2 linked regions of the Undibacterium sp. KW1 genome follow. The protein of the gene in region 1 interacts with the protein of each later gene in a pairwise test. Links are inferred from orthologs where the notes say so. Each region holds a gene or a part of one and is shown in the gene's direction. Other genes may lie near its edges.

Region 1 (4,474 bases):
GATCATGTCTGAGGCCAAGGACGCGCAAGTGGTACTCGAAGTATTGAGTGAAACCCGCGAAAAACAAATCCTGTCACTGAACAGCCAGGGTCGCGTGCGTGAATATAATTTGATTTATAACTTCCGTTTCCGTGTCCGCAATAATGTAGGCAAGGAATATCTGGAACCAGTAGATCTGCAGTTGAAGCGCAATATCACCTTTAATGAATCACAGGTACTGGCGAAAGAGGCAGAAGAAGTCTTGCTGTACCGTGATATGCAAAGTGACCTGGTGCAGCAAATCATGCGCAGGCTGGCTGTTGTAAAGATGGACGACTGATATGCAATTACGCTTCGATGCCCTTGATGGCCATCTGGCGAAAACACTGGCGCCACTGTATGTGATCACCAGTGATGAGCATTTGCTGGCGCTGGAAGCCGCAGACAAGATACGTCGTGCCGCAAAATCGCAAGGTTTTTACGAGCGCGAAATCCTGACGGTGGAACGCAGTTTCAAATGGGGTGCCTTGCTGGCCGCGAATCAGTCGCAATCCCTGTTTGGTGATAAAAAACTCATCGATTTGCGCATTCCTACCGGCAAGCCCGGCAAGGATGGTGGCCAGGCTCTGCAGGATTGTGTAGCGAATCTGTCGCCCGATAACCTGACCCTGATCACCTTGCCCAAGCTGGACTGGGCCACGCAAAAAGCCGCTTGGGTAGGCAGCTTGCAGCAAGCCGCGGTGTATATCGATATCCCGCTGGTAGAGCGCAATCAATTGCCAGGCTGGATCAGCATGCGTCTGTCCTTGCAACAGCAAAGTGCAGACCGGCAAAGCCTGGATTTCATTGCCGACAGGGTAGAGGGCAACTTGCTGGCAGCCCATCAGGAAATTCAGAAACTGGCCTTGCTTCATCCAGCTGGCAAACTGAGTTTTGAACAAATCCATGATGCCGTGCTCAATGTGGCGCGCTATGATGTCTTCAAGCTCAACGAAGCCATGCTGGCCGGTGATGTCGCCAGACTAGTGCGCATGTTGAATGGTTTGAAAGGTGAGGGCGAAGCCCTGCCGCTGGTTTTGTGGGCCATGGCAGAAGAGATACGTACCTTGCTGAAACTAAAGTCGGGCATGGCACAGGGCAGGCCCTTGTCAGCCTTGCTGAAAGAATACCGCATCTGGGGCCCACGGGAAAAACTCATGGACCCCGCCTTGCGCCGCGTCAGCCTGGCAAATTTGCGGGCTGCACTGCAAGAGGCATCGCAAGTCGATAAGATGGTAAAAGGTTTACGAGCGAAGGCATTTGCAGGTGACCCCTGGGATGCCTTGTTGCAATTGGGTTTGAGAGTGGCCAGGACAGCATAAAAGCTGCTCATCAGATAATCTGGCCTGCACCCGATTAAGCGGTTTATCAAACCGGAAATTGAATTCCCTCACCACCTTGCTGGTGGCTGATCAACGACTATGAGGACCAGACGTTCTCTGAATGACGATATGGATATCAAGCACTACATGAACGACCTCGGCATCCGTGCCCGCGCAGCATCGCGCGCCATGGCCAAAGCCGATACCGCCGCCAAGAACAAGGCCCTGTCCCTGATCGCTGCTGCCATCAGGCGTGAAGCTGCTGCCTTGCGCGCTGCCAATGAACTTGACCTGGCGGCAGCAAAGGCAGCAGGCATGGAAGCCGCCATGCTTGACAGGCTGACCCTGTCTGACAAGGCGATTGCCACCATGGCAGAGGGCCTGGAGCAGATCGTCAGCCTGGCTGACCCCATAGGTGAAATCTCGAACATGAAATACCGCCCCACCGGCATACAGGTAGGGCAAATGCGCGTGCCGCTGGGCGTCATCGGCATCATTTACGAAGCACGCCCGAATGTGACGGTGGATGCCGCCGGCCTGTGCATCAAGAGTGGCAATGCCACCATTTTGCGTGGTGGCTCAGAAGCTATCCATTGCAACCAGGCGCTGGCTAAACTGGTCAAGGAAGGCCTGGCCGGTGCTGGTTTGCCTGCCGATGCTGTACAGATCGTCGAGACCACAGACCGCGCCGCTGTTGGTGAACTGATTACCATGCCGCAGTATGTCGATGTCATCGTCCCGCGTGGCGGCAAGGGCTTGATCGCACGCTTGATGCAAGAAGCCACCGTGCCCATGATCAAACATCTTGATGGCATCTGCCATGTGTATATCGATGACAAGGCTGACCTCAAAAAAGCCGTGGATGTCGCATTCAATGCCAAGTGCCACCGCTATGGTACCTGCAACACCATGGAAACCTTGCTGGTCGCGCAAGGTATTGCAGCCCAGGTCTTGCCAGCACTGGCTGAACTGTATGCAGGCAAGCAGGTGGAATTGCGTTGCGATGAAGCCGCCGCTGCAATACTGGCAGGCTACCCGCATCTGGCCAAAGCAACAGAAGAAGACTGGAGCACTGAATACCTGGCGCCTGTCCTGGCCATCAAAGTAGTGGCTGATCTGGATGAAGCCATCACGCACATCAATGATTATTCATCCAAACATACAGAATCCATCATCACAGAAGACTATAGCCACGCCCTGTGTTTCTTGCGCGAAGTTGATTCAGCCTCGGTGATGGTGAATGCTTCCACGCGTTTTGCTGACGGTTTTGAGTATGGCCTGGGTGCTGAGATAGGTATCTCGAATGACAAGCTGCATGCCCGTGGCCCGGTAGGACTGGAAGGTCTGACCTCCATGAAGTATGTAGTCTTTGGTCACGGCGAAATACGTCAGTAGCAATGAAACACCAATAAAGAAAGTAAGCCATGCTCTGGGTAAAAGCTTTTCACATCCTGTTCGTCACGTCCTGGTTCGCAGGCCTGTTTTATATGCCCCGTATCCTTGTCAACCTGGCGATGGAAAATCATCCGCCGACGACAGAGCGTCTGTTGCTGATGGCGCGCAAGCTGTACCGTTTCATGACGATATTGGCGGTACTGGCACTGATCTTCGGCCTGTGGTTGTGGCTAGGCTATGGCATATGGAAGGGCCCGGGTAATGGCTGGCTGCATGCCAAGCTGACTTTGGTGATCTTGCTGATAGGTTATCACCACGCCTGTGGCAGTTTGCTGAAAAAGTTTGAGAAGGGCGTTAACAAGCGCAGCCATGTCTGGTTCCGCTGGTTTAATGAAGTGCCGGTGATTTTGTTGCTGGCGATATTGATTTTGGTAGTCGTCAAACCTTTTTAGGTTTGACGAGGTTTCCAAGTACGGTTGACCTGGAGTGCAGAACTCCAGGCCAACAATTGGCGGTGAATATTCACCATCGTTTTTTTTAACGGATAAAGGGTACTCCTATGACGCGTTATTCTTATTTTTGCCCATGCCCACGTGGCCTGGAAATAGCCCTGGCTGAAGAGCTCGGAGAAATTGCAGCCCTGGATAAAACCATGACTGTCCATAATCAGGTGCCGGGCGGTGTGCATTGCTCAGGCAGCCTGCATGATGGCTGGCGTATCAACCTGCATTCACGCATAGCCTCGCGCGTGTTGATGCGTATGGCGCATTCTGGCTATACCAATGAAAATGATATTTACGACCTGGTGCTGGCCCAGCCCTGGGAAGACTGGTTTGGCTATCACCATACCATCCGTGTTGATGTCACGGCAGTCAAATCACCGTTGAAGAGCCTGGACTTTGCCACGCTCAAAATCAAGGATGCGATCTGCGACCGTTTCCGCGACCAATTCACCCAGCGCCCCTCAGTCAATACCAAGAACCCTGACATGCGCATCGTCGGTTTCATGGATGCACGCAATTTTACGGTGTATCTGGATATCTCTGGCGAACCTTTGTTCAAGCGCGGCTGGCGTCTGGAAACCGGTGACGCGCCCTTGCGTGAAAACCTGGCAGCAGGCTTGCTGCGCACCGCAGGCTGGAAGCCGGGCACACCTTTGTTTGATCCCATGTGCGGTTCTGGCACCATCCTCATCGAAGCTGCACAAATCCTGGCGGGCATACCACCAGGCCTGAAGCGTGAATTCGCTTTCGAGAAAATGCATCAGTTCGATGCCGATGCTTGGGCACAGATCAAGGCCAGCGCCAAGCCACATCCTTTGCCGGCTGAGCCAACGATTTTCGGTAGCGACATTTCTGGCGACATGATAGTCATGACACGCAATAACCTGAACAAGGCGGGCATACGTTTTGACGTGCCGCTGAAACAGATAGAAGCGCAGGAAATCAAGGCACCAACGACAGAGCCAGGCATCTTGCTGACCAACCCGCCTTACGGTGAACGTATCGGTGTGCGCGGTGACAGCACGATGGAAGAAGATGATATGGCCAAGGATTTCTTCAGTGCCTTCAGTACCACACTCAAACAGCGCTTTGCTGGCTGGAGTGTGTTCCTGTTCACTGCGGATCTGGGTTTGCCCAAGATGTTGCGTTTGAAAGAATCGCGCAAGACCCCATTCTTCAATGGCGCACTGGAATGCCGTTTGTTCCGCTTTGACATGGTGGCAGGTTTTAACCGCA
Region 2 (6,483 bases), 4.6 Mb from region 1 along the record:
CGTCAATTCAATGACTTATAAATAATTTTTTGGTATTTTTGCTCATTAACGTCTAATCTATATGCGAAAAACGTATTTAAGCATAAGAAAAAATTCGTTTTCTATATAACAAAATACTGGGAAGATTGCTCATCGATAGTCATATCTGTAATAAAGGCTAAGCATGGCGCAGTTTTTAGGATCAAATAAAAGGGCAAGACGGGTGATGCCCGGCTTTCAGCTTTCTCTGGGTTTTACCCTGTTTTATCTGGGCTTGATTGTCCTGATACCGCTTTCTGCCGTGTTCCTGAAAACCTTTACCATGACCTGGGAGGCTTTCTGGAATACCGTCACGTCTGACCGTGTGATGGCATCTTACCGCCTGACTTTTGGTGCGTCCCTGTTGGGTGCGCTGATCAATGTCTTCTTTGGCGGCATCGTTGCCTGGGTGCTGGTGCGCTACAAGTTTCCTGGCAAGCGTCTCATCGATGCACTGGTGGATTTGCCATTCGCCCTGCCGACAGCAGTGGCAGGCATTACGCTGGCAACCCTGTATGCACCAAATGGCTGGATAGGCAAATTGCTGACACCATTGGGTATCAAGGTTGCCTACACGCCTCTCGGTATTTTGATTGCGCTGACATTCATCGGCCTGCCTTTCGTGGTGCGCACTGTACAACCCGTGCTGGAGGAGGCTGAAAAAGAACTGGAAGAAGCAGCCGTCAGTCTGGGTGCCAGTCATCTGCAGACATTTTTGCGCGTGATCTTGCCCAGCATAATACCGGCTTTGCTGACGGGTTTTGCACTGGCCTTTGCCCGCGCTACCGGTGAATATGGCTCAGTGATTTTTATCGCTGGCAACATGCCCATGATTTCTGAAATTACGCCGCTATTCATGATTACCAAACTCGAACAATATGATTATGCCGGGGCGACAGCGATAGCTGTGGTCATGCTGTTGCTGTCGTTCACCCTGTTGCTGACGATTAATGCGTTGCAGGCCTGGACGCGCAGCCGCCAAAATGCAGGGAGGGATTGATCATGACGACAGCCGCCATCAATACGCCCGTCAAGACGCCCATCACTGCACGCAGGCATGAACCTGCGATCACACCAGCGGCAACGCTGGAACCGTTGTGGGTACGTATAGTCTTGACCGTGACTGCATTGCTGTTCCTGACTCTGTTTTTATTCATTCCACTGGCAGCCGTTTTTGCCGAAGCACTGAAAAAAGGCTGGGAAGTTTACCTGGCAGCGATAGTAGAAGCAGATGCCTTGTCAGCCATCAAACTGACCCTGATAGCTGCGGGCATAGCCGTGCCGCTGAACCTGGTGTTTGGTGTAGCGGCAGCCTGGACTATCGCCAAGTTTGAATTCCGTGGCAAAAATGTTTTGCTGACGCTGATTGATTTGCCGTTTTCAGTGTCTCCCGTGATCTCCGGTCTGATCTATGTCTTGCTGTTTGGTGCGCAGGGCTGGTTTGGTGAATGGCTGCGTGATCATGAAATCAAGATTTTGTTTGCGGTACCTGGCATTGTGCTGGCAACCATTTTCGTTACTTTTCCATTTGTCGCTCGTGAATTGATACCGCTGATGCAGGCGCAGGGTAGCGAAGAAGAAGAGGCTGCACTGGTGCTCGGCGCATCTGGCTGGAAGACTTTCTGGTACGTGACTTTGCCAAATATCAAATGGGGTTTGCTGTATGGCGTGATTCTGTGTAATGCGCGTGCCATGGGTGAGTTTGGTGCGGTATCAGTGGTGTCCGGCCATATCCGTGGCGAGACCAATACCATGCCGTTGCAAGTCGAAATTTTATATAACGAGTACAACTTCACCGCCGCCTTTGCTGTCGCGTCACTGCTGACCTTGCTGGCTTTGCTGACACTCGCGCTGAAAACATTAGTCGAATGGCGTACCAATGAAAACCGCCAATTGCCGCAAGAATAAAGAGAGAAGGGGTTCACCGTGAGTATCGCTGTTAATCAATTACAAAAACGCTTTGGTAGTTTTACCGCACTGGACAATGTCTCGCTGGATTTCCCGAATGGTGAACTGACCGCCTTGCTGGGGCCATCAGGTTGCGGCAAGACCACACTGTTGCGCATCATCGCCGGTCTGGAATATGCCGACAGTGGCCAGGTTTTGCTCGACGGGCAAGATGCCTCTGCGCAGCATGTGCGTGAACGCCAGGTTGGCTTTGTATTCCAGCACTATGCCTTATTCAAGCATATGACGATTTTTGAAAACATTGCTTTCGGCTTGCGCGTCAAGCCACGCCATGTGCGCCCATCAGAAAGTGAGATCAAGGAGAAAGTCACCAAGCTGCTGGAACTGGTGCAGCTCGATTGGCTGGCTGACCGTTACCCACCGCAATTGTCAGGTGGCCAGCGTCAGCGTATTGCGCTGGCACGTGCATTGGCAGTAGAACCACGCGTACTTTTGCTCGACGAACCTTTCGGTGCGCTCGATGCCAAGGTACGCAAGGAGTTGCGCCGCTGGTTACGTCGCCTGCACGATGAATTGCATGTGACCAGTATTTTCGTCACGCATGACCAGGAAGAAGCGCTGGAAGTGGCTGACAAGATCGTCCTGATGAATCACGGCAAGGTGGAGCAGGTAGGCGCTCCGGCTGAGGTATATCATAATCCGGCTACGCCTTTTGTCTATGGCTTCCTCGGTAATGTGAACCTGTTCCGTGGCCGTATTCATGAAGGCATACTTGATGCTGGCGGTGTGCCTTTTGAAGCGCCAGGCCATGCCGAAACCCGTGACGCTTTTGGTACTGGCTATGTGCGCCCGCATGAACTCGAAATAGACCGCTATTCGCCCGGAGCGGCAGGCCTCAATGTGCAACTCCGCCGCGTCCACAGCATAGGCCCGCTGGCCCAGCTTGAACTGGAAAGAGATGACAACGGCGAACTGGTCGAAGCCATGATTTCTACAGAACGCTATGAACAACTGAAACTCAAAGTCGGCGAAGCCCTGGTAGTGCGCCCAAAACGCCTGCATGTTTTTGTCGATGCTCAATAATAAAGAATAAGGTGCCCCATGAATTTCCAACAACTACGCTCTATCCGTGAAGCATCACGCCGTGGTTATAACCTGACTGAAGTGGCGAATGTCTTGTTTACTTCCCAGCCCGGCGTCAGCCGCCAGATCCGTGAACTGGAAGAAGAACTTGGTGTCGATATTTTCGAACGTAATGGCAAACGCCTGACCGGTCTGACAGAACCTGGCAAGGACATATTGCCCATCATAGAAAGATTGCTGCTGGAAGCAGAAAACCTGCGCCAGGCTGGCGAGGACTATTCTGACCAGTCCAAAGGCACGCTGACAATCGCTACTACCCATACCCAGGCGCGCTATGTGCTGCCCAAGGTGGTACAAGGCTTTCGTCAGGCTTTCCCTGAAGTGCGCATAGCCCTGCAACAAAGTTCCCCGGAACATATTGCTGAATGGGTATTGTCTGGCAAGGCCGATATCGGTATTGCGACCGAGGGTCTGTCACAGTTCAAGGACCTGGCTTCTTTCGCCTGCTATGAATGGAATCACGTTGTCGTCGTACCAGAAGGTCATCCACTCCTGAGCAAGGAAGAACTGACGCTGGAAGACCTGTCGAATTATCCACTGATTACTTATGACGTTGGTTTTACCGGTCGTGGTCATATTGATGACGCATTCCGCCTGGCTGGCTTGCGCACCGATATCGTCCTGACTGCGATGGATTCTGACGTTATCCAGCAATATGTGGCGCTGGGTCTGGGCGTGGGTCTGGTGGCTTCGATGGCCATAGAAGTGCAACGTGCACATGGCTTGAGGACAATTTCGGCCAGCCACTTGTTTGCATCGAATGTGACACGTCTGGCGGTACGCCGTGGCGCTTACCTGCGCGCTTATACCTATGAATTCATACAACAGTTTGCACCTAATCTGGACAGGGATGAGGTGCGACAAGCAGTCAGTGAAAATGAATTAGCGTAGACTTGCGTAAAACCGCCCCAGCTGCGTTGCAGCTCCGGCAGTTGATAAATTCGGTACTAAAGTACTGTCTTCGTCGCTACGGTGCAATCGGGGTTTCGGACAATATGTTGTCCGCCGATGAAACAAAGCTCCCTTGCAAGGGAGCTTTCCCAGGCAAGGCCTTGCTGGGACAATTTTGCGCAAGTCTTATTTTTCTGTTGTGTTCCCGCCTAAATTTTCAGCAATTCAGGCACTGTCGTGAAGGCGTCACATCTCTCTGGTAAAATTAGGCAAATTATTCTAATTTCTGCATTTTTTATCAGAGGTTGACCATGCTTTACCCTGAATTGTTTAAGTCTTTGGAGCAAGTGCGCTGGAATATGGAGTCAGACATCCCCTGGGATAAGTATGACGCCAGCAAACTGACACCTGAACAGGCGCAAACCATCAAGATGAATGCCATTACTGAATGGTCTGCGCTGCCAGCGACAGAAATGTTCTTGCGTGATAACCGTGGCGACAGTGACTTTTGTGCCTTCATGTCCATCTGGTTTTTTGAAGAACAAAAGCATTCCCTGGTCCTGATGGAGTACCTGCGCCGCTTCCACCCTGAGCTGGTGCCGACAGAAAAAGAACTCGACAATGTACGTTTCGAGTTCGACCCCGCACCACCGCTGGAAACCCTGATGTTGCATTTCTGCGGTGAGATACGCCTGAACCACTGGTACCGCTGTGCATCTGACTGGCATACCGAACCTGTCATCAAGCATATCTACAAAATCATTAGCCAGGACGAAGCACGCCATGGCGGTGCTTATCTGCGCTACATGAAAAAATCCCTGGCCGAAGTCGGCGACGTCGCCCGTGCCGCATTTTCCAAGATCGGCGTCCTGATGGCGTCCGCCAGACGTACCGAAAAACCTTTGCACCCGACCAACTTGCATGTCAACCAGGCATTGTTCCCGAACGACACCATACAATCACGTCTGCCTGACCCTGATTGGCTGGAACGCTGGCTCGATGGCCAGATCAAGTTTGACGGCGTGTGGGAAAAGAAAGTCGTCGATCGCATCCTGCATAATATGTCGCTGCTGTTCGAGCGTACTTTTGAAACAGTGCAAGACCTGAACCGCTATCGCAAGGAAGTCGCGCAAAGATTGGTTATTTTGCCTGGCAGCTTGCCTAGCGCTGCATAAAGCTGGTTTGAGCATGTACAATCGCCGCTAATCATTAGCGGCGTTTTTGTTTATAAATTCAAGACCATTCAATACAAGGGGCACAGAGGGGCATAGAGGAAAATCGCGTGGTTTTCCGTAGGTTGGGCTACGATTTACCAGCCCAACACTGTGCCTTTGATAAACGAATACGCTATTTATACGCCGAGTGTTGGGCTGATGAAACGTAGCCCAACCTACAATAAATTACGATTACGATTTTCCCCGTGCCTCTGTGGTGAGTGGTTTTTCAAAAAAATACTGAACTATTTCCATGCCAGAATTCGAAAAAAAACTCACTACCCGCGAGCAATTGTCGGAACGTGTACGCGAGCTTCCAAAACCGGTAGTCATGACCAACGGCGTATTCGACATCCTGCACCGTGGTCATGTCAGCTATCTTGCTGATGCACGCGAATTTGGTGCTTCGCTGGTGGTGGCGGTGAATACTGATGCCTCGGTCAAACGCCTGGGCAAGGGCGATGACCGGCCCGTCAATACCTGTGCAGACCGTATGGCGGTACTGGCAGCGCTGGAGTCTGTCAGCCTGGTGGTGGAATTTGATGAAGATACCGCTTTACAGGTAGTGCTGGCAGCGCATCCCGATGTATATGTCAAAGGCGGTGACTATGATATGACAGCCATACCCGAAGGTCAGGCGGTGCTGGCCTATGGTGGTACGGTGGCAGCCATCGATTTTGAGCATGACCGTTCGACCAGCAAATTGCTGGCCAAAGTACGCTCAGGCGCTTAAGTTTTTTGTCGCTGCAGTAAGATCTCAAACTCTTCCGGTGGCAAGGGTTTCGAGAATAAATAACCTTGCGCAAAATCGCAGCCTGCCTGTTTCAGCAAGTCATGTTGCTGTTGCGTCTCTACCCCTTCGGCAATGACTTTCAGGTCCAGCTTGTGCGCCATCATGATGATGGCTTCAGACAAGACAATATCACTGGCATCCGTTGCCAGGTTACGGACGAAGGACTGGTCTATCTTGAGGTAATCGATATCAAATTTCTTCAGGTAGGACAGTGAAGAATAGCCGGTACCAAAATCATCAAGCGCCACCTGTATCCCGGCGTCGCGGAACTGCAACAGCTTGCTGGTGATTTTCTGGCTGGCATCCAGCAATAGTCCTTCGGTAATTTCTACGCTGATGGCCTGGCCAGGCAGGTTTTGTAGTGCCAGTTCATGTATCCATTTGATATAACGTTCCTGGTCACCCTGGAATTCCATAGGAGACTGATTGATACTGATCTGGAAGTCTGGGCGATACAGCTCGCGCCATTTCCTGACCCAGCATAATGCCTCACGGAATACCAGGTCGCCGATGGCG

Evidence for each region. Proteins that work in one complex are often made in the same cells at the same time.
Region 2: the proteins of UNDKW_RS04455 (region 1) and UNDKW_RS25140 interact in binary tests that used the Escherichia coli proteins (3 or more experiments, as listed by UniProt). The link is inferred for Undibacterium sp. KW1 from one-to-one orthologs.

Annotation. Positions count from the first base shown.
Region 1 is NZ_AP018439.1:990,795-995,268, forward strand. The notes cover bases 619-3,602. They hold UNDKW_RS04455 (glutamate-5-semialdehyde dehydrogenase), read left to right. Parts: upstream 619-1,469; coding sequence 1,470-2,735; downstream 2,736-3,602. Other genes in these bases: holA (DNA polymerase III subunit delta), read left to right, coding at 619-1,340; UNDKW_RS04460 (CopD family protein), read left to right, coding at 2,765-3,187; UNDKW_RS04465 (class I SAM-dependent RNA methyltransferase), read left to right, coding at 3,295-3,602. In the rest of the region: LPS assembly lipoprotein LptE, read left to right, coding at 1-319; more of holA, read left to right, coding at 321-618; more of UNDKW_RS04465, read left to right, coding at 3,603-4,474. UniProt on the Escherichia coli protein: Catalyzes the NADPH-dependent reduction of L-glutamate 5-phosphate into L-glutamate 5-semialdehyde and phosphate. The product spontaneously undergoes cyclization to form 1-pyrroline-5-carboxylate.
Region 2 is NZ_AP018439.1:5,586,908-5,593,390, reverse strand. What follows is about bases 1,199-3,976. They hold UNDKW_RS25140 (sulfate/molybdate ABC transporter ATP-binding protein), read left to right. Parts: upstream 1,199-1,944; coding sequence 1,945-3,009; downstream 3,010-3,976. Other genes in these bases: UNDKW_RS25135 (CysB family HTH-type transcriptional regulator), read left to right, coding at 3,028-3,960; cysW (sulfate ABC transporter permease subunit CysW), read left to right, coding at 1,199-1,926. Also shown: sulfate ABC transporter permease subunit CysT, read left to right, coding at 164-1,018; more of cysW, read left to right, coding at 1,021-1,198; UNDKW_RS25130 (ferritin-like domain-containing protein), read left to right, coding at 4,272-5,135; rfaE2 (D-glycero-beta-D-manno-heptose 1-phosphate adenylyltransferase), read left to right, coding at 5,428-5,907; UNDKW_RS30690 (GGDEF domain-containing phosphodiesterase), read right to left, coding at 5,904-6,483. UniProt on the Escherichia coli protein: Part of the ABC transporter complex CysAWTP involved in sulfate/thiosulfate import. Responsible for energy coupling to the transport system.